Regions from separate parts of the Thermosynechococcus sp. genome, predicted to be linked through region 1. Evidence: riboswitches for the same ligand, from Rfam matches in the RefSeq annotation. Region 1 holds a riboswitch; the other holds the start of a gene.
What was found. A riboswitch is a leader RNA that binds a small molecule or an ion and turns the genes downstream of it on or off. The one in region 1 is predicted to bind cobalamin.
Positions count from the first base shown of each region.

Region 2: another riboswitch for cobalamin. It lies ahead of metE (5-methyltetrahydropteroyltriglutamate--homocysteine S-methyltransferase); the one in region 1 lies ahead of Q0W94_RS05900 (sirohydrochlorin chelatase).

Region 1 is NZ_AP024678.1:1,191,713-1,206,781, reverse strand. Features, by position in the region: gene clpB (ATP-dependent chaperone ClpB) at 1-1,406, shown strand, start outside; gene Q0W94_RS05940 (MFS transporter) at 1,773-3,023, shown strand; gene Q0W94_RS05935 (creatininase family protein) at 3,049-3,798, shown strand; gene Q0W94_RS05930 (alpha/beta fold hydrolase) at 3,799-4,683, shown strand; tRNA gene Q0W94_RS05925 (tRNA-Pro) at 4,721-4,794, shown strand; gene Q0W94_RS05920 (hypothetical protein) at 5,045-5,833, opposite strand; gene Q0W94_RS05915 (ParA family protein) at 5,826-7,151, opposite strand; gene Q0W94_RS05910 (hypothetical protein) at 7,264-7,737, opposite strand; gene Q0W94_RS05905 (2-isopropylmalate synthase) at 7,741-9,348, opposite strand; gene Q0W94_RS05900 (sirohydrochlorin chelatase) at 9,476-10,504, opposite strand; cobalamin riboswitch at 10,537-10,671, opposite strand; gene Q0W94_RS05895 (peptide ligase PGM1-related protein) at 10,714-12,240, opposite strand; gene Q0W94_RS05890 (SUMF1/EgtB/PvdO family nonheme iron enzyme) at 12,322-13,461, opposite strand; gene egtC (ergothioneine biosynthesis protein EgtC) at 13,436-14,218, opposite strand; gene Q0W94_RS05880 (DUF2232 domain-containing protein) at 14,354-15,064, shown strand; gene fni (type 2 isopentenyl-diphosphate Delta-isomerase) at 15,061-15,069, opposite strand, start outside.
Region 2 is NZ_AP024678.1:1,352,267-1,367,335, reverse strand. Features, by position in the region: gene radA (DNA repair protein RadA) at 1-1,392, opposite strand; gene Q0W94_RS06710 (FKBP-type peptidyl-prolyl cis-trans isomerase) at 1,401-1,889, opposite strand; gene Q0W94_RS06705 (phasin family protein) at 1,883-2,203, opposite strand; gene secG (preprotein translocase subunit SecG) at 2,328-2,561, shown strand; gene Q0W94_RS06695 (GNAT family N-acetyltransferase) at 2,583-3,074, shown strand; gene Q0W94_RS06690 (serine/threonine-protein kinase) at 3,040-4,443, opposite strand; gene Q0W94_RS06685 (hypothetical protein) at 4,480-5,130, opposite strand; gene Q0W94_RS06680 (phytoene/squalene synthase family protein) at 5,634-6,689, shown strand; gene Q0W94_RS06675 (6-carboxytetrahydropterin synthase) at 6,783-7,655, shown strand; gene Q0W94_RS06670 (MAPEG family protein) at 7,659-8,069, shown strand; gene sufU (Fe-S cluster assembly sulfur transfer protein SufU) at 8,113-8,598, shown strand; gene Q0W94_RS06660 (Ycf51 family protein) at 8,598-9,086, shown strand; tRNA gene Q0W94_RS06655 (tRNA-Val) at 9,116-9,189, shown strand; gene Q0W94_RS06650 (hypothetical protein) at 9,296-9,751, opposite strand; gene metE (5-methyltetrahydropteroyltriglutamate--homocysteine S-methyltransferase) at 10,053-12,329, opposite strand; cobalamin riboswitch at 12,604-12,749, opposite strand; partial or broken gene Q0W94_RS06640 (SufE family protein) at 12,959-13,387, shown strand; tRNA gene Q0W94_RS06635 (tRNA-Leu) at 13,410-13,491, opposite strand; gene Q0W94_RS06630 (diflavin flavoprotein) at 13,555-15,069, opposite strand, start outside.

The DNA of each region.
Region 1 (15,069 bases):
TGGAAATCACCTCAAAACCTGAGGAACTGGATGAGATTGACCGCAAAATCCTGCAATTGGAGATGGAGCGGCTCTCGCTGCAAAAAGAAACCTCGGCTGCTTCCCGCGATCGCCTTGAGAAACTCGAAAGAGAGCTAGCCGACCTCAAGGAGGAGCAAAGCCGCCTCAATGCCCAGTGGCAAGCGGAAAAAGAAGTTATTGACCGTCTCCAAGCCATCAAAGAGGAGATCGAAAAAGTCAACATCGAAATCCAGCAAGCGGAACGCAACTACGACCTCAACCGCGCCGCTGAACTGAAGTACGGCAAGCTCATCGAACTCCAGAAACAACTTGCCGACGCCGAGGCGAAACTGAAGGAAATCCAAGTGGGCGGTCGCTCCCTATTGCGGGATGAGGTCACAGAAGCCGACATTGCTGAAATCATCTCCAAATGGACCGGTATCCCCGTCAGCAAGCTGGTGGAGTCGGAAGCGCAAAAACTGCTGCACCTTGAAGAAGAGCTGCACAAACGGGTGGTTGGTCAAGATGAAGCAGTTACAGCAGTAGCGGAGGCCATTCAGCGCTCCCGGGCTGGGCTAGCGGATCCCAACCGGCCCATTGCCAGCTTTATCTTCCTGGGGCCAACCGGTGTCGGTAAAACGGAGTTGGCCAAAGCCCTGGCGGCCTTTATGTTCGACACCGAAGAGGCAATGGTGCGCATTGACATGTCCGAGTACATGGAAAAACATGCTGTGTCCCGTCTGATCGGTGCACCTCCCGGCTATGTGGGCTATGAGGAGGGGGGACAACTCACGGAGGCCATTCGTCGCCGTCCCTATGCGGTTGTCCTCTTCGATGAAATCGAAAAGGCCCATCCCGATGTATTTAACATCTTTTTGCAAATTCTCGATGATGGTCGCGTCACCGATTCCCAAGGGCGCACGGTGGACTTTAAGAACACGATCATCATCATGACCAGCAATATTGGTTCCCAGTACATTCTCGATGTAGCCGGCGATGACAGTCGCTACACAGAAATGTACAACCGCGTTATGGAGGCAATGCGGGCCCACTTCCGACCCGAATTCCTCAACCGCGTGGATGAATTTATCATCTTCCACAGCCTACGCAAGGATCAATTGCGGCAAATTGTTCAACTGCAGGTGCAGCGGTTGCAGCAACGTCTGAGCGATCGCCAAATTACCTTGTCCCTCACTGAGAAGGCGATCGACTTCTTGGCCGAAGTGGGCTATGACCCAGTCTATGGCGCCCGTCCACTGAAACGCGCCATCCAGAAACAACTGCAAACCCCCATTGCCAAAGCCCTCCTGCGGGGTGACTTCTTCGACGGCGATACGATTCTAGTGGATGTGGGCGAGAACGAACGCCTCAGCTTCCGGCGCCAAGTGGAACTCGCAACCGTTTAGAGGCAACTAAAGGTCAGACGGCAGGACTGAGTGGGGCTATCCCTTCAGTCCTCTTTTGATCGGTAGCATTGTCCAGTTCCTGCGCTGGCCTAGCCGATGACGCCGGTGTGCAGTTAACTGCCACTCCCAATAGTCAGAGCATTGCCAGATCAAAGAAACCAGGGGCTAGACAGGGTGGGTGTTATCAATACCAGCAATGACGGGCCTATCCCAGGGAGTTTTACGCCCCTTGTGCGTGTTACAGGGCCAACAGGGAGTGAGAAAAAGAGCGTGTATCCTAGGCTGTGACGGTATATTGGATTCAGGCTGCCCGCCCCGGTCTTTGGTGATGAGGAAACTTGTGTTCATAGTCGGTGAGCAATAGCAATGGTAAGTTCTGGTCCCCAGCCCCGTCCAGAAGGGTTTGCCGCTCTGATGCGGAACAGGAATTTCCTCAAGTTATGGGGCGGTCAAATCATCTCCCAACTGGCGGACAAAATTTTTCTCGTTCTCCTAATTACACTGGCGGTTTCCTACGATGCCAGCTATGAGCTGCCGGGCTCTAAGGCCTCAGCTGTAATGATCGCCAATACGCTACCAGCAGTTTTCTTTGGTTCAACGGCGGGCACCTTTGTGGATCGCTACCCAAAGCGGGAGCTAATGAGTATTACCAATATTTTGCGGGGGCTACTGGTCTTTGCCCTGATCTTCATGCCAAAGCGGTTTACCCTGCTGCTCCTGATTGCCTTTTCTGAGTCCATCCTCACGCAATTTTTTGCCCCAGCAGAACAGGCGGCAATTCCCCTGCTGGTGAAGGAGGAAAATCTCCTCTCGGCAAATGCCCTCTTTATCACAACAATGATGGGGTCACTGGTGGTGGGATTTGCCATTGGCGAGCCCTTGCTAAGTGGTGCCGTGGCCATAGGCGGCGTCTATGCCCGTGAAGTTGTTGTCGGTGCGCTGTATGTCATCGCGGGGTTGGTTTTAGCCTCGATTCGCTACCGAGAAGCAGTTCATGGGCGCGATCGCCACCTGAATGTTTGGCAAGACCTGCAGGAGGGATTTCACTATTTGCGTCAGAATCGTCTGCTTGGGAATGCCATGCTCCAGTTGACAATCCTCTATTGTGTCTTTGCCGCCTTGACAGTGTTGGCGGTCAGTTTAGCCCAAGAAATTGGCTTGCGGCCCAACCAGTTTGGCTTTCTCTTGGCCGCCGCAGGCTTGGGGTTGATTTTAGGGGCGGGCATTCTGGGGCAATGGGGAGAGAAATTGCATCATCGCCCCCTGCCTTTGATTGGCTTTTTGGTGATGGCAGTCGTCTTACTGGTCTTTGCTTTTGTGCATTACCTGTGGATTGGCCTTGGTTTGAGTGTTTTATTGGGAATAGGGGCTTCTTTAATTGGTATTCCCATGCAGACCCTCATTCAAATTCGCACGCCAGCGGCAATGCGGGGCAAGGTCTTTGGCTTCCAAAATAATATTGTCAATATTGCCCTCAGTGTGCCCTTGGTGTTGGCGGGGGTGCTTTCGGATCTCTTTGGCCTTATGGTTGTGATGGTGGGCATGGGGGTCTTGGTGGCGATCGCCGGCCTTTGGGCATGGCGCAATACTGGTGCTGTTCTTGAAGATGTGATTTAGTGTGATTTAGATCTAGGAGAGCGGGATGCCCCTACTACAGCTCAAGACTTGGCCAGAGGTTGAGGCCTATCTCAGCAGCTCTCAAGGGATTATTGTCCCCCTGGGTTCTACCGAGCAACACGGCCCCATGGGCTTAATTGGCACCGATGCCCTCTGTGCTGAGGCGATCGCCAAGGGGGTAGGAGAAGCCACTGCCGCCCTGGTCGCTCCAACTATTGCGGTGGGTATGGCCCTACACCATATGGCTTTCCCGGGCACCATTAGTTTGCGTCCCACTACGTTGATTTTGGTGATTCGCGACTATTTGGTGAGCTTGGTACGGGCAGGCTTTCAACGCTTCTTTTTCATCAATGGTCACGGCGGCAACATCGCTACAGTAAAGGCGGCCTTTGCGGAAACCTACGCAGTCCTAGCAGATCTGCAAATTCCAGAGGCGGATCAAGTGCGCTGTGAATTGGCCAACTGGTTTATGTGTAGTTCGGTGATGCAACTGGCGCGAGAATTGTATGGCGATCGCGAGGGTTCCCATGCCACCCCCAGTGAAGTGGCAGTAACCCAATTTCTCTACCCAGAGGCCATTAAGCGGGTTCCCCTCAATCCCGAAGTCAATAGCACTCATGCCATCTACAGTGCCGCAGATTTTCGCCGCCGCTATCCCGATGGTCGTATGGGGGCAGATTCCAGTTTGGCCACCCCTGAGCATGGGCAGCAATTTTATCAGCGGGCTGTTCAGGAGTTGAGCGATCGCTACCGTCAATTTCTTCAAGCCGACTAAATGACTGTCTCTCTCCCCTCTCAAACATGGCAGTGGCAAGGATACCCGATTCTCTATCGGTATCAAGGCAGCCAAGGTACCCCTCTACTTCTGATTCACGGCTTTGGTGCCTCTAGTTTGCATTGGCGCAAAAATATTCCTGCCCTTGCCGCTTACCATCGGGTCTATGCCATTGATTTGTTGGGCTTTGGTGGCTCCGCCAAACCGGCTCCCTCAGCTATCCCCTACACCTTTGAGACGTGGGCAACCTTGGTTTTGGCCTTTTGCCATGAGGTGATTGGCCAGCCCACCGTTCTTATTGGCAACTCCATTGGCTGTGTGGTCGCTTTACAGGCAGCTGTTTTCCAGCCAGCGTGGGTCAGTCAATTGATCCTGCTCAACTGCTCTTTGCGTCAGTTGCATGAGCGCAAACGACAGCAACTCCCCTGGTACCGCCGCTGGGGAACTAGCCTGCTGCAGCAACTTTTAGCCAATCGCACCCTTGGCACCTTCTTTTTCCGTCAAATTGCCCAACCCCGTACTGTGCGCCGCATTCTCCAGAGAGCCTATGCCAACGCTGCCGCCGTCACCGATGAGCTAGTGGAGATATTGCTCACCCCTGCCCAAGACGCCGGGGCTGCCGATGTCTTTCTAGCCTTTGTCCGTTATTCCCAGGGCCCCTTACCCGAAGACCTACTGCCGCAGATCACCTGCCCCACCTATTTCCTTTGGGGTGCCGCTGATCCTTGGGAACCGATTGATGAAGGTCAGAAGTTAGCTAAGTTTCCCTGTGGGCAGGAGTTTGTTGCGCTGCCAGGGGTTGGCCACTGCCCCCAAGACGAAGCCCCTGAGCAGGTGAATACCCAGATCCTGAAATGGTTGGGCAAAATTTCCATCAGCCCCTAGATGTGCTTTGAAGTTGTGTTATACTGGTAAAGCTTAACGGGGCGTAGCGCAGCTTGGTAGCGCACCACTTTGGGGTAGTGGGGGTCGTGGGTTCAAATCCCGCCGCTCCGATTCTGAGAATGGTTCAAGACCGGGCTTAGGGCGATCGCTCTCTTTCTGCGCTTTGACGGTGAACTTTATTTTTTTATTATTCCTATCGAGCGATCGCTCCTCGATGCTGAACCAGTTTACCTCGCCGCTGATCAAGACTGTCTCCCCACTTTGGCACGGGTGGTTGTCACGGATAATCCGCAAATTGCCATCCCTCCCACTTTAGAGCTTTAGAAGAAGGTCTTGAGTAACTGTGCCCGCGGTAACTCGCTTAATTAAAGCAAATGCTGAGAGCATCCCACTGGCCTGAGGGGGCGATTTCTTTCAACTCATCAACGGAACGAAATTTTCTACCCCCTTGGTGGTTTCTATACCTTTCGAGGCGTCCAATCACAACCTGAGCCTCATCGATAGTCAATCCCGGAACACGCTTCTTAAGACTCTCAGCATCTCTATAGCTGTTGATGCGAATATTTCGCCGGTTTTGTGATCGGGTTGGGGATGACTCTAGGATGTTGCTAAGGGTTTTAATTTGTTCTGAGAGATTCATCACCTGCTGCGATTGCACAGTCATTTCTTGATGGATACTGTCTATCTGTTTTTTGAGCGGTTGTAGAGAGCGATCGAGGATGTGCGCGAATTCTGAGGCTGACAGGGGCGACTGTAAGTAGGACCCTTCCTGTTGAGAGGAATGCCCTTGGGCATTGATTTGCATCAGCATTTTGATACGCTCTTGGAAATCTGAAACTTCTTGGTCATCCGCCAGGTCAACTCTGGTGGCCCACAACTGCTTAATTCCCAATTCCCGAGCAAAGTCCACAACTTCCTTGCCAAAGACAACTTCGTACTCTACATCCCCTGCCTGGGTGGTGACTGAGCGAATAATTAGGGGAATCAGGTTGGTCTGGTACTTTTCTAGATCCTCACGGATCAAGGTTGGTGAAACATACAGTAGCTCTTGGGGATAGTCAGCGGGAACTTTCAGGAGATCAATGTGCACCTGACCCTGATGCACATCGTATAGACCAAGGTACCTTGAGAGTCTGTTGGATTTACTCATGCTGTGCAACTGCTTCAGTGGAAAGATGGCGCGCCAAATTTTCAAATGTTGCCGTTAGCTCATCAATTGATTCTTGATCTGCTCTTGATAATTCCGTATATAGATTTCTGCTAAATATGGGTTGCTGTAAATCTGTTGCTTTTTCTATAGCAGCGCGCTTAGGAATCCACGTGTCTTTAGGCAAGAGATTACAAACGACGGCATACTCGCGAGCTACTCTCCCAAGGATACCCTGCAGCCTCTCTTGCATCTGTGCATTGACAGCAGAGTTCTTGCGATCGTACTTATTAACGGCAATACCCAGAAGCCGCGGCGGGTTATCCATTACAGGTCTGAAGGCTTCTAGGCGCGCCAAGACATACTCAATCGCCCGTATGGGGTAAGGGGCGAATTCTATCGGAATCAGAACCCCATGGGAAGCCATCAAAGCAATGGCATTGACTTTACCGAAGGCAGGGGGTGGATCAATTAGGATGACATCGTAGGGGTGGTTTCTTAGCTTTCTTTGCAGGACGCGATCGATATCTATTGTCCTAATCAGGTCGGGTTCTTGGTCTGCGAGGCGAATGTGGGAGGGGACAACGTCTAAGCGGAGATTGTCCCAACGCTTTCGATAGACGACTTCCTCGAGGGTGACCTTTGGTTCTAAGAGGAGGTGAACGATGTCTTTCCTGCCTTGATCCTCAATATCCTTCAGGGGATCAATGCCTAAACCAATGCTCAGATTCGACTGCGGATCAATATCAATGAGTAGCACGCGCTTGCCCATGGCAGCAAAGGCAGCACCTAGGTTTAGGGTAAGGGTTGTTTTCCCCACTCCCCCTTTATGATTAAAGACAGTAATAATCATGGAATTTGAATTTCCCTGAGGATAGGTTAAGGGAAAAGCAAATTTTTTTTGCAATACTTTTTCAAAGTGATGATAAACCTTGAGTTGCTCTTGGGTTAAGAGGCTCACGATCGCTGCAGCAGCATTGCGGTGCAGTACCTTGGTCAGTTTTTGAATGCTTTTTCGATCCAACTGGCCGGCGGCGCACTTGATTTGGCACAGGGGCTTTTTTAGGGGATTTTGATAAAAGAGTTGGTAATCTTTACCATTAATTAGGAGGCCAAAAACCGCTTGAGCTGCTGTCATATATCCCCGCAGTTGCTGCTGACCGCTGAGCCTTGACTCATTTGCAGATTTGACCTCAATAACAAGGTAATTGAAGGAGCGATCGCCCGCCAGAGGCAAGCAAATTAGAAAATCGGGATAGCCATTCCCTAGCTTTGGCTTGATCCAATAGTTTGAAGATGTGTAGCTCCATGCCTTTAACAAAGGTAGGACTATCTTCCGCTCAATCTCGGCTTCGTTACCCCTAGGCATCGCTCAGTGCCCTTGCCCTTACCTTCTAAGTTAGTACCTTCTAAGTTAGTGCCAGTGGCTAAAATTAAAGGGAACGCTGCCCAAAGGGAAGCCGCCAAAAAGGCGTGGGCAACAGCCCAGCAAACACTCGCAGAACAATGAGTGTGTGCGCAAAAAAGGTCAGAGCCACCCAAAAGAGGGGAAACCAATAGGCACATGAGTCACTACTCAGGGGGGGAAAAAGTTGATAGCCCAACCAAATTAAGGCGGGAGGCAAGGTTACCAGCAAAATTGCCAGGATCATAGCCGTATAGGTGAGGCTAACGGGGGGCGTGTTGAGCGATCGCCAGTTGGTACCCGTCCACTGCCAGCGAAATGGCATGGCACTATCTTCGAGCCGCGCTGTTTGACGATCAAAATCTAAGCTGAGAATATGGCGGCAAAAGTTACAGGCATAGGTATCCATCAGTACCATCGGCGTAATTTGCCCGTGGCGGCAGACGGGGCATAAATAGACGCCATTGGCTTCCAAGGGCTTAGCAGTGGTGGACTCTGGCATAAGCTACGCTTGGGGATGTAGCGCCCGTTGTTCAAGACCCCGGTAGAGGCGGTTCAGCGCATTCATATAGGCTTGGGCAGAAGCCACAATAATATCCGTGTTGGCGGCATGGCCAGAGTAGATGCGATCCTCGTATTGTAGCCGAATCGTCACCTCACCGATAGCATCAATGCCAGCAGTCACCGATTGCACCGAGTATTCAATAAGGCGATTGGGAATTTGCACCACACGGTTAATGGCACGATAAACAGCGTCCACCGGCCCTGTGCCAATGGCGGCATCGGTCAACTCTTCACCACTGGGGGTACGCACGGTAACCGTTGCTGTTGGGCGGGCATGATCGCCACAGGAAACTTGGACAAATTGCAGTTGATAGCCCCGCAGATCAATCCCTTGGGTTTCATCCTTGGCGATCGCCTCCAGATCCCAGTCGGTGATTTCTTTTTTCTTGTCGGCGAGATCCTTAAAGCGCAAAAAGGCTTTATTGAGTTCCGTTTCACTGAGTTCAAAGCCCAATTCCCGTAGGCGGGTGGCAAAGGCATTACGGCCAGAGAGCTTGCCCAAGACAATTTGGTTATCGGCAAGGCCAATCAGTTGGGCATCCATAATTTCATAGGTTTGTTTGTGCTTGAGGACACCATCTTGGTGAATCCCCGATTGGTGGGCAAAGGCATTGGCACCAACGATCGCTTTGTTGGGTTGAATCAGCATCCCCGTTAGGTTTGAGACCAAGCGGGAGGTTTTATAAATTTCACGGGTGTTGATATTCGTCAAGGGTTCCTCTGATTCGGGCGGGCGACCTAGAAAAGGATTGAAGTACTGCCGCCGCACATAGAGTGCCATCACCAATTCCTCAAGGGCGGCGTTCCCCGCACGCTCACCAATGCCATTAATGGTGCACTCCAGTTGCCGGGCGCCATTTTTCACCGCTTCCAGGAAGTTAGCAACCGCCAAACCCAAGTCATTATGACCATGAACCGAAATGACGGCGCGATCGATATTGGGCACATTTTCCTTAATGCCTTTGATCAGGGCACCAAACTCGGCGGGGGTGGTGTACCCCACGGTGTCGGGAATATTGATTGTCGTTGCACCGGCATCAATGACCCGCTCTAGGACTTCATAGAGAAACTCCGGATCTGAACGCCCAGCATCCTCTGGGGAAAACTCCACATCATCCACAAAAGATTTGGCATAGGCCACCATTTCTTGCGCAATTTCCAGTACTTCAGCGCGGGTTTTCCTGAGCTTGTACTCCAGGTGAATATCGGAGGTGGCAATAAACGTGTGAATGCGAGGATAGTAGGCGGGTTTGAGGGCCTTGGCGGCGGCTTCAATATCTTGGCGGGTGGCCCGCGCCAAACCACAAATCACTGGTCCCGTTTCTGTGCCGACAACTTCAGCAATCCGCTGCACCGCTTCAAAGTCGCCAGGGCTGGCAAAGGGAAAACCCGCCTCAATAATATCCACCCCCAGTCGAGCCAGTTGACGGGCGATCGTCAGTTTTTCCTCCACATTCAGGGAGGCACCTGGAGACTGTTCACCGTCCCGCAATGTGGTATCGAAAATTAACACCCGATCAACGGTCTGGGGAGGATATTTAATGCGCATAGACGAGCCCCATGCAAGCTTGCGAAAGAGTATCAATTATTTTAACTCTAACATTTTCGCTGGGAAGCAATGGCTCGCCTTTTCAGCAGGAAGTCCCGCATTGCCTCCGATCGCTCTCGGCAGTCGGTCACGGAACCTGCCAAATGCGTTGGTGATAACTGGGCAAGTGATCTAAGTCCACGCTTGATCCATGGTGATGGTGGTGACCCCCGTGATCATGGCTGTGGGAGTGGTGCTCATGATCATGATGATGGGGATGGTGGTGATGATGGCCATGGCCTGCCACCAAGCGGAACTTGCAGGTTTCACAGTTCATGGCCACCTGTCCCCCATGGGTCTCCATTTCCCGCTGCCGCGTTAGATAAAACAGTTGCGGATGCAAGCCAATTTCCGGCAGGTTCACGTATTCAACATTGGGATAGGCGGCTTGGGCGTCTGCGGTGAGGGCATAGATTTTCTTGACAAGTGCCCCTGTAAACATGAAGTGGGGCAGGACAATCACGCGGCGGGGGCGGTGAAGATTCGCGCGCGCAAACCCTTCGGGTAGGCGAGGATGGGTGATGCCAATGAAGCATACTTCAACCGTTTGGTAGCCACTGCCCTCCCAGAGCATACGGGCTAGCTTAAAGACATCGCCATTGGCATCGGGATCGCTGGAGCCGCGTCCCACTATTAAGAGAACGGTTTCTTCACGGCCAATGCCTTGGGGGTTAAATTCCGGGAAGTCCAGTAGTTCGAGGCGCGATCGCCAGAGGGTCAAGATTTCTGGGGCAAGGCCATAGGGGCGGCCATAGTGGTAGCGCAACTGCGGAAAAGCCCGCCGCGCCCGATCCAACTCGTTCGTCACATCAAATTTATTGTGGCGAGCGGCAAAGAGCAAAATCGGCAGCACTGACAAATCGGTATAACCTGCGGCCGCACATTGGCTCAGAACCTCAAAAATCGAAGGTTCGGTTAACTCCAGAAAACAGGGAAAAACAGGCCGACAGGAATCCAGTTGATAATAGACTTGGGCAAAGTCCAAAAATGCTTGCCGACCTTCAGCATCGCGCGTGCCATGACCAATGAGCAAGAGGGGTCGCGGCTGGGGGAGAGGGGGTAAATCGAGACTAAAACCAAGGGGATTGAGAATGGAATCGTTAAGCGTAACAACCACGTTGAAACTCCATGCCCGTGCGACGCAGGCAAATAGAGTGAACGACAGCAAGTAGGCATTCTGGCTGAGGGGAGTTCCCCATCACAGCTGCGGCACAGCACCAGACTTGCACTGGATTTTCCCTACAGGCTGCTCTTCACAGTGAACGTTGCCAATTCTAGCGAGATTCTCAAACCCCTGTCTATGCGGGGGGTAGGCACATTGGGTCCCTATAGCGCCGCAGCATCGAGAACGCCAATCGTCTGATTGTAGATGGCTTGGGCTTCTTCGGGGGTGTTGCCAATACTGACGAGTCCGAGCTTACCAAATTCCGAAAGTGCCCCCATGAGGTGAAAGACGGTGCCCGTTTCGGTACTGGAGTCAAAGTGCAGATGGTAGCGAGCAATCATATCCAAGAGATCATTGGGCAAGAGGCCGCGATAGTGGGGCTGGCAGAGGTTATCGGAGGCAATGTAATACTTAGGACGGCGGTGCTTGCTGTAAAACAGTCCAGAGGCTAGCTCATAGTGGCCATCGGTGAGAAATTTTAAGGTCATAAAGGGGTGCGTCGTACCGCCTTTGCGCAGGTTAATTTCAATGGCATAAAGCGCCCAACCTTCTGTTGTTTGGGTTGCAACAACATCCACACCAAAACAGCCGATCACTCCCTGCTGTGCCAAGTACCTCCCTACTTTTTGCCCCAGTTGTTGCAGTTGCTGGCGATAGTCGGCATGGGCAGGAAATTCACAGCCAATAAAAATTTGACCTGTGGGGGCATTGAGTAACTGTTCATGGGTTGAAACAATTTCAACACTGCCTTTGGGGGTAATACACCCTTGGACACTGGGCGATCGCTTGACTGTCCCTTCAACAAAGGCTTCGACAATCCCCCCCAGAGCTGTAAACCGCTGCCGATAGGAGGCCCAAGTTTCATCGGGAGCTTGAAAGACCATGTCCCCTAGGCTATTTTCAATCCGCTGGAGATGATCGGGGGTATGGGGGCTGCCCAAGGGGCGCAGTGGGCGAAGGTCGAGGAGAGCATTGCCTTCACCAGAAAAGGCTTCATTGAGTTTCACCACCAGCCGTTGCACTTCAGGGCATTTTTCCTGTAGATGAGCGATCGCCCGCACCAGTTCTGGCACCCCCTGCAAAAAGCCACTGCCAATTGGGTGGAGGATTCCCGCTGCTGCAAACAGTTCTCGGCTGCCGGCCTTGGTTCCCCAATAAAGGAGATCCGGATCCGTAGAGTAGAGGGGAACACCTAAGCGTACCGCCAGTTCCCGCTCCAAAGGGGTGGAGTTAAAACACACCATGTAGGCTTGGTTGGGACGCAGGGCTTGACGAATACGCTCCAAGAGGCGAGGTCGCTCTAAAATTTTTGCGGTGAGGGGTTTATCGGAGCGATCGTAGGTGGCCAGCAAGAGCAGGCGATCGCGGGCATGGGAACTGGGCACCCCCGGCAGTAAATCTAAGTAGTAATCCACAATACTGGGATGCAGGGGCTGGGATGTGACATAGATCATGCGGGTACGCGGATTGCGCAACTGGATCAGCGTATAAAGCTGCCGCTCCTCGTAGTAGGTGTAGCCTGTGATCTTGCCTAGCTCCGGTTGGGGAAAACTGAGGGAAGGCACCACCACAATATCGCGCTCAATGCCGCCGGGACCTCTGGGCAGTTCCGGAATAAAAGTTTCTGTTCCGTCCCAGCACTCCAAGAGCCGCGTTTGCAGTTGGCGGAACTCCTCGGCGATCGACATCTCTACCTTCCAGACTATTTTCCCCAGTGTAGAAAGTTCGGGGTATCTCGCGGATCATTTGACCCCCTTTTCAAACTTTCTTCACTGAAAAATCAAATTTTCTTGGTGAACGTAGCGTGCTCCGGCAAACACTTCACGGGTGGTGCGGCTATACCAATTGCGAAATGAGGGCCGCTTGAGAATGGGGCGCGTCCAGTGGCTGCCCCCCTTGAGGACAAAATGCTCGCCATCAAAGTAGGGGGCAGAATAACCACGGTAGGGATAGCTCTGGAAGCCGGGATAGGGGGCAAAGGGACTTTGGGTCCACTCCCACACGTAGCCGCGATTCAAGAGGCCCTGCTGGGCAGCAATTTCCCATTCCCGTTCACTGGGGAGGCGTTTGCCCTGGGAAGCGGCCGTAGGCTTCTGCTTCGTAGAAACTGAGTCCCCACATGGGGAGATCCAAGTTCTCGGGGATGGGGTAAAACGGTGCGAGGTAATTTCCTCTGCTGCGCGCCATTCCCAGCCGCTGCTGGACCACCATTCCCGCCGCTGATAACCCCCCGCTTCAACAAAGGCGAGAAATTCGCGCCACGTCACCGGTGCCGCATCAATCGTAAAGGGGAGCAGTTTCGCCACCCACTGGACTCGGCTGCTCGTTATCCAGGGCCAAGAGGTCGTTGCACTGCCAACGGCATAACTCGACCAGCGGGAATCCGCTGGCGATTCCGGTGGCAGCGATAGGCTAGGGGGTAACGTGGCAAAGATCCCCTGCATCGCCAGCACCATTTGCATTGTTTCACTGTGCTGGGCTTCATGCTGCAAAATCCACCACCAGAGACGGGCTTCCTGTTGCCATTGCGTGTCGCTCAGGCAGTGGAGGCGATCGCCCGTGCGGCGGCGAATCGCTGCGAGGTACGCCGAGTAATTCAGGCGTCGTGGTGGCAAGTGCTGCCGCTCCACCTTAGGTCGGCCATCGGCGGCATACCAATAGCGATCGCGATCCCTGAAACCGGAATCTTCAGGTAATAGCCAAAAGGCCTCCGTATAACCAATGTGTCCCAAATGCCAGCCCACGGGACTATAGAGGGGATGGGGCTGAGCACAAAGAATTACCTCGCTCAACTGGGCAACTAATTGGAGCGTAAATTGCCGCTGGTTTTGAAAGGCTTGCCAAAAAACTTCCCGATCAAAGGGATGCCAGTGGGTCGAAGTCTCAGAAGGCGTAAATTTCTGGTTCACTCTGCAAACTCAGCAACAGCAATTTATTTTCTGGTAAAGGATACCACTCCGTTTGAGGATCTACAGGTTCTGAGGTGAGTTGAATTTTCTCGGCATCCTGACTCCAGTACAGGGTGGGGGGTGGTGTGCCCTGGGAGCAGCGGCTGGCGAGAATATACAGACCATCGGTGAGAATTATGGCGGCACTGACACGGGTAGACGCTGCCTGCGCTAGGGAAAAAACGATTTGCAGTGTTTGCCGCAGAACCATCACCGGTGACAATTGCGGATTCAACAGCAATTCATTGCAAAAGAGGGCAAAGAGATGTTCAGAATCCGTCGAGCCTTCAACAATGTTGTAACAAATATCCGACAGGCGATCGCGCATTGGGCGGTAGAGGGTTTGGCGAAAGTTGTCGATAAAGCCATTGTGCATCCCCAGCCAGCGTCCCCAGCGAAAGGGTTGGGTATTCGTCATCTGCACCGCTTGCCCCGGTGTGGCACTGCGGACATTGGCCAAAAAACAGGCAGATTCAATGTAGCGGCTTAAATGCTCAGTAAAGTTGATGTCATGCCACATGGGTATTGTTTGCCGATACAGAAAGGGGAGCACATCTTGGCGGGCAGCATACCAGCCCACCCCAAAGCCATCTGCATTCAAGAGTCCGGCCGTCATTTCGCGGGGTTGATAACTTTGTACCAACAGGGAATGGGGAGCATCTACTAGGGCATGGGCAAGGGACGTTTTGCGCCCCATATAGGCATAAAGACGACACATAGGAACATACAAATTTGATAAAAACTCTACCCAGATTCTAACTTTCAGCAAAGGATTTTTCGGGGAGCGATACCCAGTTTGAGGGCCGGCAGTAAAGCTTGCTAAAGTGTAGAGAAAAAAGGCTATCTGCAATCAATGAACCCGACGGATTCCCTAGAGGATGATTTTCCCGACATCGAAGCCCTTGTGCCCCCTGAGAAGAGCCAAAGCGTGGGGCGATCGCAAATTCAGCGTACCCTCGTCATTACGGAAACGGCCTTCCTGGCCAGTACCGCTGCCCTGCTCTGGGTGGTTAACTTTTATTTACCGGTTGGCCCAGTCCTGCGCCTGTTTTTTCCGATTCCCATTGCGTTGGTTTACTTACGCTGGAATCGCCGCGCCGCGTGGATGGCGGCCATTGTGAGTGCGTTGCTCCTTTCCGTTTTGATGGGGCCACCCCGCAGTCTGCAATTTCTCTTGCCCCACGGCATTATGGGGGTCATTTTTGGCGGCTGCTGGGCAAAAAAAGCGGGCTGGGGACGCTCCATCCTCAGTGGGGCAGTGATTGGCACGGCAGGATTTTTCTTTCAGATTAGTCTTGTGTCCATTCTCCTGGGGGAAAACCTCTGGATTTACTTCAATCAGCAGGTCACGAATTTTATTGATTGGGTACTGGTCAATCTAAATTTGCTGCTGGAGCCAACGGTGACCTTGATCCAAGTCGTGGCACTACTGCTGGTCTTTTTCCAGTCCACGGTTTATGCCCTAGTCGTGCACATTTTGGCATGGACACTGTTGGAGCGATTGGGCAATCCCATTCCGGATCCACCGCCGTGGCTGCGCACGATCCTTGAAGAGCCTCGCTAGATCCT
Region 2 (15,069 bases), 160 kb from region 1:
TCAGGGGGATTCTCCAGGGGCAATCGGGGCAAGGGCCGCCACAATTGCATCGCTAACGCGGCGCACCGGATAAATCTCTAGGCCGGCGATCGCACAGGCTTGGCTTTCGGGAATAATGGCCCGGCGAAATCCCAACTTCAGCGCCTCCCGCAGCCGTAATTCCAATTGAGAGATAGCTCGCACCTGTCCCCCTAGGCCCACTTCGCCAAGGATTACCGTTTGGGGTTGCACCCAGCGATCGCGAAAACTAGCCACAACCGCCACCGCTACCCCCAGATCAGCAGCGGGTTCCGCCACATTCAGCCCCCCTGAGGAGGCCACATAGGCATCTAGCTTTGAGAGGGGCACGCCTAGGCGTTTTTCCACTACGGCTAAAATTTGCAGAAAGCGATTGTACTCAATGCCTGTGGCTGTGCGGCGAGGAGAGGAATAACTGGTGGGGCTAACTAAACTTTGCAACTCAACCACCAGCGGACGGGTCCCTTCACAGGCAACAATGGTGGCACTGCCGGGGGTTGGCTCGCGATCGCCCAAAAACAGAGCCGAGGGATTTGTGACCTCGGCTAAACCCTGCGCCCCCATTTCAAAGACACCAATTTCTTGACTGGCACCAAAGCGATTTTTGACCGCACGCACGAGGCGATGACTGGCAAAGCGATCGCCTTCAAAGTAGAGCACCGTATCCACGAGATGTTCTAGTACCTTCGGACCGGCGATCGCCCCCTCCTTTGTTACATGACCAACAATAAATAAACTGATCTGCTGCCGCTTAGCTAAGCGCATCAAGGCGGCGGCTCCCTCCCGTACCTGAGACACCGATCCGGGGGCAGCGGTCAGTTGGGGCAAATACACTGCTTGGATGCTATCAATAATTGCCAGCTGGGGTTGCAGATGGATGAGTTCCTGCAGGATCACGTCTAAATCTGTTTCTGCTAGGAGATAAAGGGCAGGAGGAGCAGCAATACCCAGTCGTTGCGATCGCAACTTCACCTGTTGCGCTGATTCCTCAGCACAGACATAGAGCACCCGCTGCTGTTGCCCCAAGGTGGCTGCCATCTGTAACAAAAGGGTAGACTTGCCAATCCCCGGTTCTCCCGCCACCAAGACCAGAGAGCCAGCAACAATCCCTCCTCCCAAAACCCGATCCAACTCAGTAAATCCAGAGGCAGAACGGCTCTGGGGCTGTTCGCTAACCTCTCCTAAGGCTTTGGCACTGAGGGGCTGGAGAGTTGTCGATTTTCGGGATGCGGTCCATTGAGCAGCGGTCTCTACCGGGGTAACCACCTGCTCATCAAGGGTATTCCACTGGCCACAACTGGGACAGCAACCAAAGTACTGTAGGTGCTGAGCACCACACTCGCGGCAAATGTACAGGACTTTAGGCTTGGGCATGCCTTGCCCTATTGCACCCCCAAAAGTTCCACATCAAAAATCAGGGTGGCATTGGGGGGAATGACCCCACCCACACCCCGGGCACCATAGCCTAGATTCGGAGGAATAATCAGCCGCCGCTGACCACCCACGTGCATTGAGCCCACCCCTTCATCCCAGCCTTGAATGACTTGACCGACACCAATTTGAAATTGGAAGGGCTGACCGCGATCGCGGGAGCTATCAAAAATACGGCCATCAGTGAGCATTCCTGTGTAGTGCACCGTGACGCGATCGCCCACTTGAGGCTGTGCCCCTGAGCCAACAACAATATCTTCGTATTGCAACCCTGAAGGGGTAGTCACCACCTTTGAATTCTCCATTAGTCCTGCAGTCTCCGCTGACGCCTCCCGCGGCACACTGGCGATCGCCATCGGAGCGGCCACCAACCATACCACTACTAGGACAGTACCACAGAGGAGCCAGCCACAGGCTCGATGCACCCGTTGTTTTACCATGAACGATTTTTCAACTCCCTAAGGTCCCGTTCTAGGCGATCAATGCGTCCCCGCAGTTCATCAATTTCTGACTGCTGTGGCACCCCCAAGCCCTCTAAAAACTGGCGCGTCTGCCGTTGCACCGCTGCATCGAGGGAGGCGGCATCTTCTTTGAGGTGGGTCAGGACTTCATCCACCATTGCCTTGGCTTGATCGGCATTGAGGCGTCCCTCTTTCACCCATTGGTTGCTCACTTGACGTAACTTTTCGGCCACAAGGGAGGTGGTGCCGACACCAATTAAAAGCAATTGCTGAAGCAGATTTTGCTGGTTCATGGGGCACGTTCAAAACGCCTATCTTGTATTGTGCCACTGGTTCTTGGGGCTGCGGTAAGATGGGAAAGCAGTCAAATTAATTGTATAGATCCTGTATAGATTCGCATCGCCAGCGAGGTGAAGGATGATTGAAAAAATTGCCATGGGTCTGTGGGCTTTTTCAGCCGTCGGCCTGATTGTATTGGTCTTGCTCCACAGTCCGAAGGGGGATGGCCTCGGCGGTATTGGCGGTCAAGCTCAGCTCTTTACCAGCACCAAAAGTGCAGAAACCACATTAAACCGTGCCACGTGGACATTGACCGTGTTGTTTATGGCCCTCACCGTTGCCCTCAGTGCCGGTTGGCTGCGCTCGATTTAGTTGAGGCTTAGTTGAGGCGACGTGTCTTTCTCCTTTGGGATTCGTCCAGCGACCCCGGAGGATGTTCCCATCATCTTCCAACTGATCCAAGCCCTGGCCGCCTATGAAAAGCTCAGTCATGCGGTAAACGGTACAGAGGAGGCGCTGCGGGAGCATTTATTTGGCGATCGCCCCTATGCCGAGGTACTCCTTGCCCATACCCCTACAGAAGTCATTGGCTACGCCCTCTTTTTGACCACCTACTCCACCTTCCTGACACGCCCCGGCCTTTGGCTAGAGGATCTGTTTGTCCTCCCTGCCTATCGGCGCCAAGGGGTGGGCACTGCTTTACTGAAGGCATTGGTACAGCTGGCCAGGAATCGCGACTATGGCCGTATCGAGTGGAGCGTCTTGGACTGGAATAGGCCTGCCATTCAATTCTACGAGCGCCTGGGTGCCACTGTTCTACCTGACTGGCGTATCTGCCGCCTTGAGGTCCTCAAGGACTTCGGCAGTCCTGACGAGCCTGGGTAACCCGTCGCCCCAGATAGCGGCCAAGGGTATAGGCCAACCATTCCAAATCTCTTGAGGTCAGGCTAGGGGCGTTTTCGGTGAGTGCAATCCCTTGGCTGCCGGCACGAATCACCAGTTTGCTCGACAGCTCTTGGCAATCGCCCTCCTGATCGCGGTACGTGTCACAGGGCTGAAATTCAATCTTCTCAATCACTTCAAGGGGGAGAATTTTGGGGCCACGCCAGCGGAAACCCAGGATATGGGCGTAGAAACGCAAATCCTTGCGGGTAACCATCAGCACCTGCCACCCCAAGAGCATGTAAAGAATACCGCCAATGAGGCCTAAACCAACCGCAAGGTGACCGGTGGCAAAAATAGCCATCAGCCACTCGCCAGAAGCAATTGCTAGGCTGTACCAGACTACCAAAAAACCATTCCAAATCATGGCAAAGCGAATCAGGGAGGATAGACTGGCATTCAATCCAACAGGGGGAATTTGTACCAGCAGTCCTTCGGGGGTTTCCCTCACCTGTAGGCGGGAACCGTAGGGGGGTGTTTTTGTGATCAGTGAGGCACCCTCGGGTGACCTGTGCAGTTGCTTTAGGGCTTGGCGAGCAGCGGTAGCGGAGTTAAATCGCTCCTCAAGGGCAGGGGCGACCATTTTTTCAAGCCAGCGGCTAAAAGGGGGACTCAAGGACACTAAAGGTTGAAACTGAACCCGCAGTTCTTTTTGGGGCAGCTCAGCGGGGGGAGTGCCCGTTGCTAAATAGATGAGGGTCATTCCCAAGGCGTAGAGATCACTAGCGGGTAGGGTTTTACCGCCGAATTGTTCCGGGGGCATATAGCCATAGGTGCCAACCACGGTTCGGCTGCTGCCTGCGGTTGCCGTTTGTACTGCTCCAAAATCCACAAGATAGACCTTGCCCAGATCATGACCGGAGCGATCGCCCAAGAGAATATTCGTCGGTTTAATGTCGCGGTGAATGACTGGCGGTTGACGGCTATGGAGATAAATCAAAATATCCAGCAGGCGGTCGGCCAAAAGCCGCAAATCCTCTTCACTAAAGACCCGTCCCTCTGCTTGCCATGTGGCGAGGGATTTTGCCTCAATGTGGGTTTGGACGAGGGCAAAGCCCTTGAGATCGGGGGTATTGATTTCAAAATAGTCGAGATAGCGGGGAATAGCCGGGTGATCCAAGCCCTGCAGGACAGCCACCTCCCGTTCAAAGAGCTTAAAGTCATCCCACGTCATACCGCCGCCAAAAAGCAGCAGCTTTAGCACCACCTGTTCATAGCGGTACCGATCCAAGGCCAGATAAGTCCGCCGCCCCCGATGACACCCCAGTTCGCGCAGGAGTTCATAGCGATCGCCCAGAATTTGATCAATCATCTCCGCCGCATCTTTTTCTCGCTGGTCAACCCTATCCTAGCGAGTGAGTTGCTGAACAATCTCTGGGGCAATTCCTGCGAGCACTTTGAGGGCCTTGAGGCTGCCTTGAATCAAGCGTGCCGCCCCAAGGGGGTTGCGGAGCATGGCGGTAGCCAGTGCCCCTGGCCGTAAACTCCCCTGCGAATCATAGGCCTGACTCAAGTCGGGGAGGTCGCGATCGCCCCCGTCACTGATCACCCGCACCATCACCACCGGCATCCCCCCTAAAGCCCTCAGCAGCGGTACCCCCTCCATATCCACCACCTCCACCCCCCAGCGAGCCGCAAGGGCTTGTTTTTTCTGAGCCTTAGCAAGGGCTTTTGCCGTTGTGATGCCTTTTACCCGTCGCCACGAAGGCTCCAATTTCCCTAATAACCTCTGGTCTAAAAAATACGTCTGCCCTGCTTCATCCTGACAAGTGGTGTAGACGACCACTTCACCGACGCGATCCTCAGGACGTAGGCCGCCACAGACCCCCAAGATCAGAACCATCGCAGGGGATTCCCTGAGGGCACTCATCAGTGCCGGTGTAGTCACAGCAGCAGCCCCCACTCGTATGGGAACAATCACCACCTTGGAGGGCTGTAGCCCCCACTGTACGGCTTGATATTCTGCCCCTTGGGGCACAAGGACAAGGCAGGGAGTCATTGTTCTCTGATGGGTTTTTCTATGGGGAGTACTACTGCTGCTCTGTGAACACAACCCGCTACCCTGGGAGTAGACATTTTCGAGTTCAGTAACGGCTTAGCTTTTGATAGGCCGATCGCGGGCAATTGAGAAACTGACCAATGGAAAGAGTGTCACACTCAAGCCTCTGCTAGGGTAGACAAAAGGCATTTTCCGCCAAACTTGCTACCGTTGTTAATTGTTGAAGGTATGTTATTGTTCTGGCAAATTGTGAGCTATCCCCCATTCTCCCTCAGGCAAGCTGGGCAACTGTCACAGGCCACCTAGACAAACAAAAAATGAGTATGATAACTATAGACTTTACTCAATCGTTGTTTCTGGGTTTCTGGAACTCGTTCCCTGCTGGGTTGCGATCGCGAGGCCTCTTCGGAGAATCGTGAATTGACTGCCCGAGAGCGTTGGCCTGAGGAACGGTCAAGGATTGACCCAACGATCGATCAATGCGTGTAGGAGTGAACCCCCCTATGATTCAAATGGTGCTGGAGAGCCCAGTTTCCGTCAAGGATGCTGAGCGCTTTTGCCAAGAGATACTCCCCCAAGTCTCGCGCACATTTGCCCTCAGTATTCGTTTCCTCCCCGGAAATTTGGGTCGGGCGGTTCTGGTGGCCTATCTGATCTGTCGCATTGCCGATACTATTGAGGATGATCCGGTTGCCAGTATCGCCGCCAAAACAGCCCTATTGGATCACCTACTGGAGTGTTTTGACAGTCCCGCCCTGGCCCATAGCTATGGTGAAACGGCACGGGGGGTGCAAGGGGAGCCAGCCCATGTGCAACTGGTGCAACATACGGGACTCGTCTTTGCCCTCTACCGTTCTTTACCCCGTACGTCCCAACAGCATGTCCAGCGCTGGGTCAGCGAAATGGTACATGGGATGAAAAAGTTCCTCAACCTCTATCCCAACGGCATTCGCATTCAGACCCTCGATGAATATAAAGAATACTGTTACTACGTTGCGGGTACAGTTGGCTATCTCTTGACGGATCTCTGGTACGAGCATTCCCCCAGTATTGGGGCCGATGAATACCAAGTGCTGCTCAAGCGCTGTGCTGCTTTTGGCGAAGCGCTCCAAACGGTGAACATTCTCAAGGATATTGCCTGGGATGCAGAGCACGAAAACTCAATCTATATTCCCAATGAATCCCTACTACTCCAAGGCAGCAGTCATCAGTCCATTCTCAGTGCTGAACATCTTCAGCAAAATCATGCAGCCATTCAGGAATTGATTGCCCTGGCTTGGCACGATCTCGATGAAGCCCAAGCCTACTTGCTATCCCTACCCAAGGCGGCGATTCCGATTCGTCTCTTTTGTGTCTTACCGCTGCTTTTTGCCTACGCCACGCTGCGAGAACTTACCCATTCAACCGCCATGCTCCAACCCGGTGGGGTCGTTAAAATCAGCCGCTCAGAGGTCAAGTCCCTGATGTTGATGGGGCCGTTGTCTATTCTCAGCAACCACAGTCTGCGCTGGTTAATTGGCCAAGTGCGGCAGAAGCCTTTTATCCTTGGGAGACTTTAGGGAAATGTGCCAAAAAAGTCAATGGTTGGCGGAGCCAGAATCCGTTAGGATAGGGGAAGATTGCCGAATTGTTGCAAATCTTTATACCCCGACATGAATTGTATTATCCACCGCCGTGCTGAGTTTGCCGCCAGTCATCGCTACTGGTTACCAGAATGGTCTGAAGCGGAGAATTTGGCTCGGTTTGGTGCCAATAGTCGCTTTCCTGGCCACGGTCACAACTATGAGTTGCTTGTGTCTATGGACGGGGTTGTTGATGACTTTGGCATGGTGTTAAACCTATCGGATGTCAAGCACATCATTCGCCGTGAGGTCATTGAACCCCTGAATTTTTCCTATCTCAATGAAGTGTGGCCAGAGTTTCAAGCCACGTTACCCACAACTGAGCATATTGCGCGGGTGATTTGGGATCGACTCTTTCCCCATTTACCCCTTGTGCGCATTCGCCTGTTTGAACATCCCCGCCTTTGGGCGGACTACACAGGAGACCCTATGGAAGCCTATCTTTCTGTTGGTGCTCACTTCAGTGCGGCCCATCGCCTAGCCCTTCAGGACCTCAGCTACGAAGAGAACTGCCGCATCTATGGCAAGTGTGCCCGCCCCCACGGCCATGGCCACAACTACCATGTGGAAATTACGGTTAAGGGAGCAATCCATCCCCGTACCGGCATGGTTGTGGATTTGGTCAAGCTGGAGGAAGTCCTCAAGGAACAGGTGATTGAACCCTTGGATCACACGTTTTTGAATGAGGATATTCCCTACTTCGCGACGGTGGTGCCAACGGCAGAAAATATCGCCATCTACATTGCCCATTTGTTGCAGGAGCCAATTCGCCAATTGGGTGCGACGCTTCATAGGGTGAAGTTGATTGAGAGTCCCAATAACTCTTGCGAAATCCTCTGCGAAGAATCGCCCCCTCGCAATGAGGTGCTCAGTGGTGCTCTACCGGTGTTGGAGCGAGCCTAGACGATGTTGAGCAATATCCCTTGGCTACTGGCTGCAAGTTTACTGACAGCAACGCTGCTTATCTATTTCCCCTACATTTTTGTTGTGGTAGGACGCCTGCAGGCGGGCTTTGACATGGCGGCTCCCCGTGCCCTTTTTGAGAAGCTCCCTCCCTTTGCCCAGCGGGCGGTGTGGGCCCATGAAAATAGCTTTGAAACCTTTATGCCTTTTGCGGCGGCGGTGTTGCTAACCCTCTTTGCTGGGGTGAATAATGCAACGGTGGCGATCGCCAGCCTCAGTTTTGTCGTAGCTCGCTTTTTATACAGCATTTGCTACATTGCCAACTTTCCCTTAGGGCGCTCCCTTATGTTTGGTGTCGGGACGGCAGCCACCCTGACGCTTTTTTGGCAAAGTCTTACCACCCTAGCCCCTTAAGATAGTTTATTGGGGTAGATGCACCAAGCATAGAGTAATCTCAATGTCTATCGATCATCTTCGCACCCTCTACCAGCAGGTTATTCTGGAACACTATAAGAAACCCCGCCATCGGGGTCGCACCCAGCCTGTGGATCGCCAGCAACGGGGACATAATCCCTCCTGTGGAGACACAATTGATTTAACTGTTGCCCTACAGACAAATGCGCAGGGCGAAACAATCATCAAGGATATTCAGTTTGAGGGGGAAGGTTGCGCGATCGCCATGGCCTCAGCAGACTTGATGGCCGATGCTCTGCGGGGTCAGCCCGTCAGTCGCGCCCTCGAAATGGTGGAGCAGTTCCAAGCCATGATGAAGGGACAATTTGAGTTTCCCCCGGAATTCCGGAAGCTGAATGTGATGCGAGGGGTGGCTCAGTTTCCGGTACGGATCAAGTGTGCCACCTTGACCTGGCATACCCTCCGCGCAGCCTTGCAACAAGATCAAGCCCCTGCGAATGGCTTTGTCAGTAATGAGGAGGAACAGTAGTGCTGACCCCCACCGATTTTGCCACCTATAGCCGCTGGGCAGGCATGGCCACCCTTGTCATGACCGGCTTGACTGCACTCGCTTTTGTTTTTCGCTGGGGTGTGCGCTTTCGCTTTGTCGGTATTAGCGGGTTTCTTGGTGTTGTGACGGTCGGACTTTTTGCCCTGAGTATTGTGCCGATTGTTCACTCCCCAGTGCCTGGTGCCGGCAAATACACCCTCGTCTATGACAATGGTGCCACTCAAGCGGTGATCACTGTTCCTGCCGACATTGACCCCCCTACCCTGGAAGCAACCCTTGTCCAGGCCGCCAATGATTTATTTTCCTTGGGACGGCTAGGCCGAGGGGGCGATCGCCTGACCGTGATTGCCCGTACTATCCAACATCCTGAACCGGGGGTAAGTGAGCCGGTCATTTTAGGGGTGGCCACGCGTTCGTTGAGCGATCGCGCCGATAAGAATGTCACAGTTCAACTGCTTCAACATTAGGATGGAGTGTGCTATAGTAGATAGTCCAAGGACGCATAGCTCAGTTGGTTAGAGCACCACGTTGACATCGTGGGGGTCACTGGTTCGAGTCCAGTTGTGTCCATAACCAGCCAACTGTTTTAAATAAATCTAGAAAGAAGGATTTTTAAGCGACCTATTTACTAGGCCCTGATTCAGATTCATTGGTTCTGGTATAGGCAAATTCAAAGCTACTGTGTAGTTTGGCACTGCCCTTGACAAGTAGCTAGCTGAAACTCTTGCCAATTTCTACGCACCTGTTCATAACATTGAGGCGGGGCGATCGGTAAATTCCGCAGATAGAAAAACGTTACTCGATTAAAGGATTGCAAGAGGAATATTAATTCGGTAGCTGGATGGTAAGAATCCACGGCTTCCAAAATGTGGGCAGTCATAAAGTGATGGCGCAAAATCACAGTATCAGGAGCGGCTAACCAAGCATTTAAGAAGGGAGCAAGGCGGGAACGGGGAACAAAGTGAGTTCGGAAAGATTCCCCCGCAATGCCAAACTCAGGAGAATTGGTACTGCAAATAACCACTCCTCGCTCACCGCATAGGTAACCTGCCCAAGCGTTATATCCAAGTACTAACAAATTCCTGGCAATAAAGGCTTGCTGCCAATGTAGCATTTCCGATAGTTCATCCATGAGTTTCTCCTTGAGAGAGTCATTCAGGCTGGCACTGGACGCAACAGGATTAGAATTGCCCCTGGACATAACAGTCCTTCGCTGAGATATCGCCGTTGTTTAGGAAGTTGATATTGCTGATTCCTACCGATGACCAAAAGCCCAACTGTGCAGGGTAGGCCATCGATAGGAATTGAGCCCAGCATCTCAATCACTGTGGGAAGGCATGGCATTGTCAGTCCTAAAGGCCATCCCTTCCTCACCGACATCCGGAATATACTCCTAAGGGACCTGGCTTTTGCCAGGAGCGGAAACAGAGTGTCTAGGCGTTATTTTTAGATTGCATCGCCGCTTGCCGGATAGTTCTGGTGGCTTCTACCATATTTTTCAGGGATGGAATCACTTCCTCCCAGCGGCGAGTTTTTAAGCCACAATCAGGGTTGACCCAAATCTGTTCAGGGGGTAAATTTTCAACTGAAGTTCGGAGCTGTTGCACTAGCTGCTCAACACTGGGCACCGCTGGGCTGTGGACATCATAAACACCGACGCCGACTTGATGTCCGTAGCCGGCATCTGTAATTTGAAATAGGGTCTCATTATTGCTGCGGCTATTTTCAATTGACAACACATCCGCATCTAGCCGCTCGATGTGCTCAATGATGTCACCAAACTGGGAGTAGCACATGTGGGTGTGAATTTGCGTCTCAGGCTTGGCAACACCAGCAGCTAACCGAAAGGCATCCACAGCCCAAGACAAATACTCATTCCAGCGTTCGGCTTTCAGGGGTAGCCCTTCCCGCAGGGCAGGTTCATCAATCTGTATCATCTTCGCACCGGCTGCTTCCAAATCCGCAACTTCATCTCGCAAAGCAAGGGCAATCTGCATTGCCTGTTCACTGCGAGGAATGTCAGTGCGGGTAAATGACCAGTTCATCATAGTGACAGGTCCAGTCAGCATGGCCTTAACAATTTTGTCGGTGAGGGATTGTGCCACCTTAAACTCGCGAACGGTCATCGGCTGAGTGCGGGCAACGTCACCATAAATAATTGGTGGACGTACACAGCGGCTGCCATAGCTTTGCACCCAACCGTGTTCTGTAAAGGCAAATCCAGAGAGCTGCTGGCCAAAGAACTCGACCATATCGGAGCGCTCAAACTCACCGTGCACCAACACATCTAGACCCACTTCCTCCTGTAACCGGATGCACTTGGCAATTTCCGCATCGATTGCTGCTTCATACTCGGCTTGGGTGATTTCATGCCGTTTTAACTTCACCCGCAGTTGCCTAACCTCGGCAGTTTGGGGAAATGATCCAATCGTTGTCGTTGGAAAGAGCGGCAGGGTTGGCTGGAGTGGGCGACGTTGCTCGTAAGGCAGCGGGCGCTCTAAATCACGCGCACTCAGATTGCGCAGCCGCGCCTGCACCGTTGGATTGACAGGGCTAAATTGCTCAAAGGCTTTCCATTGAGCTTGTATGGCTGTCAATTCGGGGTTTTGCGGTAAGATTTCGCGATGGGTTCCATCATTGCTGCTGAGCACCTGAGCCAAGAGGACTACCTCATCTAGCTTTTGCTCAGCAAAACTCAAGACATGTCGCAGAGGCTCTGGTAGCTTGACCTCTCGCTTTGCATCATAGGGAACAAATTGCAGGGAAGATGAGGGATGTAGCCGAATATTGGCGGTGATGCTTTGAATGGTTGTCAAGGTTGACAATACCAATTCAGGCCGAATTTTCCAAATATTGCGGCCATCAATAATTCCTACCCCCAATTGCTTATCTGCTGGGAAGCCATACTGTTTCAGCAGGGCTAGGTTCTGCCCACGGGTAAAGTCTAAACTGATGCATGTCACAGGTAACTCCATCACCCAGGGCCAGGCTGCCCCTAGGTCATCAAAGTAGGTTACAAGATGGATCGGTAGGTTAGCTTGACGCAGTGTATCAAATGTTGATTGATAGAAGCTCTTAAAGCTATCAGCATCTTCTAAGACCAAGGCGGGTTCGTGTATTTGCACTTCAACAACACCCAGATTTTTGAGTTCCTTCAACAGGATGAGATAGCGATCGCGCAAGTAGGAAACAGCTTGCTCTAGGTTCGTCTCTAGCCGACTGAGCCGTAGGAGGGTGAGAGGCCCCAGCACGATTGGAACGGCGCGATCGCCTAGGAGGGTTTGAGCACGACGAACAGTTTCTAGGAAATCACTGAAGTCGGTTGGTTGAAAAGACTCACTAATTTCAGGGACTAAATAGTGATAGTTGGTATCAAACCACTTAGTCATCTCAAGGGCTGGAATACCATCCTTGCCCCTTGCCATTGCAAAGTATTGATCCAGACCTGTAAAAGAGCGGTACCGCTCTGGAATGATGCCAAGCCGGATGCTCCAATCTAAAACAGAATCGTAAAGACTCAAATCACCAATACCAATACGATCAATGCCCGCCTCAAGCTGTTTTTGCCAATTCTGCAATTCAATGTCTTGAGCTTTTTTGAGCAAAGCTTCTGCATCCAGTTGATTGCTCCAAAAGGCTTCTAGTGCCTTTTTTAACTCACGGTTTTTGCCAATACGGGGATAGCCCAGGGTTGCGGTTTGAATGTTCATCGTTTTCTTAGCCTAAATTGTGTAAGTCCAATGGCAAAACTCGCTGCTTCCCGACTCAGAAACAGCCCCATTCAGAAACAAAGGCAGATACCTAACTAAAATCCGCGAACAATCGGAAAAAAGCTAGTTGCTACCTTTACGCCAGCAGCACTACTACCTAGCAGCAGTTCGTTAAACTCAGATAATTTGGCCTCGGGGGGTCAAAGCTTGAAGTTCGACAGTAATAGAAATCAAAAAAGCTTGCTTCCATCATCTGTACCTCGCAGATGTTGACGTATCGGGTTGACCACTCGGCGGGCATTCTGACTTAGAGAGTGATATCTCTCCTCACAGCTGCGGGACAGCGGCAGATTCACACTGCACTTTCCCCCTTACGTCTGATGGCTGATCCCCACCAGAACCGAGCAACTAAGTGAACCATAGCATAACCCAGCGGGGATATCAAAGCACATCCCATAGAAGTAACAACTCTGGGTGATGAATCAGGATCTGGGAATGTCATTCATAGGTTTTAAGTTTAGCCCAGGCAGCCGATCGCTGGTCACAGGGGGTCTCCCTAGGCGCGTGAAAGTATAATTGAAGTGAAAATGATTTTCACGTTCTGTCAGCAGCTCATTGCTACAATCGCCATGTCACCTTTTTGCCAGCCCTTGCCTCCCCGTCTTGAGCAGATTGTCCAACGTTTTCAACAGATCCCAGAGCAGCGACGGCGCTATGAGTATCTACTTTCATTTGCGAAGTGCCTACCCCCTTTCCCTGAGGAGCAAAAGGTGCCAGAAAACAAAGTTCCCGGCTGCGTCTCGCAAGTGTATGTGACTGCTAGTTTGCAGGAGGGGAGAGTGATATTTCAGGGAGATTCCGACTCCCAGCTCACTAAGGGATTAGTGGGACTGTTAATCGAGGGGTTAAATGGCTTGACGCCGGCAGAAATCCTCCAGTTAAAGCCTGATTTTATTCAGCGAACAGGCCTCGAAATTCGCCTAACTCCCTCGCGGGTGAATGGTTTTTACAACATTTTTCGATTTATACAAAAGAAAGCGATTGCTTATTATTTGCAGGAGTCTGCATTAGATTCTAAAGTGCGGACGGAGGGACTTGAACCCACACACCTTGCGGTACTAGAACCTAAATCTAGCGCGTCTGCCAATTCCGCCACGTCCGCAGCAAACCTAGTTTAGCGCAATTTTCGCCGGGGGCGATCGCCTCCCTGTTTAGTGCTTAGTGTTTAGTAGTGGTTCCCCACCTTGCGATGGTGAACAGCGGTCATGCCATCGGGCTTGGAAACGCGGCCACTGTCAACGGTGCTATAGACAATCCAGTGATCGTGGGCATCTAGACGACTGACAACAGTGCATTCCATATAGGCAAGGGCGTCGGCCAAAATCGGGCTGCCATTACTGGCGGGATAGGTTTTCACCTGGGCAAAGCGATCGGCCCCTGGGGGGAATCGTTTCAGGAAATGGCGCATCAGGGGTTGGTAGTTCCCCTCTTCGAGAACGTTGAGGACAAAGGTATCCCCCACATGCAGAAATGACTCAATGGCCCGATCCTTGGCCACGGCAATGGAAACTCCCAAGGGTTCGGTACTGGCCTGCGCTACCCAAGAGGCCAACATGGCACTGTTAATGGTGCCTTTTTGGGCTGTGATAATGTACAGGCCGCCACTGAGGCGACCAAGGGCCTTCTCGAGCTCAGTGTCTAGGGCCTTCATTTGCTTAACTGTGCGATCGCGCAACAGCCATTGACCCATGTCAGTACCGGCTTCTTCCGCCTCTTGAAAGAGGGCATCAGTGGGGGGGCTGGTTACCCGAATCACTGGAAATGAGGGCACTAGAGCGGCATCCCGAAACTGGTTCAGCAGCGGATAGGCAGGTTCAGCATCGGCCACACCACTTTCAAAAACACCAATGGCCTGTTTGGCATGGGCGGCAGCAAGAATTGTACTGAGGGCAGTTTTGGCAACAGCGGTGGTGGGTGGTGTGCCGATAATAATCCCAGCGGCAATCTCCGTCAGTTCACGAATATCTTGAGGTTCAGCCGTGAGCAGATCCATTTTTTCAACCACCACCCCTGTTTTGGCGGCACCCCGTTCAATGGCCTCTGCCAAGGCATTGCTATAGCCATAGTTGGCAGCGTAGAAGATGGCCACGGTTGTGGCGGCCTTAGCCTGTTCTTGGCTCCAATTGCGGTAGGACTGCAGCCATTGATCCAAATGATGGCGCAACAGCGGACCGTGACCAGTGGCAACGAGCTGCACCGGTGGCAGGGGTTCTAGGCGCTTGAAGGCGGAGAGAACAGAGCGGGCATTGGGCCCCATGAGACAGTCGTAGTAGAACTTGAAATCTGGCGCCAGCAGTTCTGGCTCGCTGTCAAAGGGATCATCGTTGCAGAAGTGAGCGCCAAAGACATCGCAGGTAAAAAGCGTTTGGGTGCCGTGGTCGTAGGTGAGGATGGTGTCTGGCCAGTGGAGATTCGGTGCCATGACAAACTCAAGAACATGCCCTTTCCCTAAATCAAGGCGATCGCCATTTTTCACCTGCTGCTGACTAAAGGGCTGATGGATCAAATCCCCAAGAAACTGCAATGCCACCTTTGAGGCCACCACAGTTACATGGGGGGCTTTGGTCAATACGTCCTTAACGAGGCCACTGTGATCGGGTTCGGTGTGGCTGATGATGAGATAGTTCAAGTCACTGGGGTTCACTAGTTGCCAGAGTTGCTCGAGGTAGCGATCGCCAAA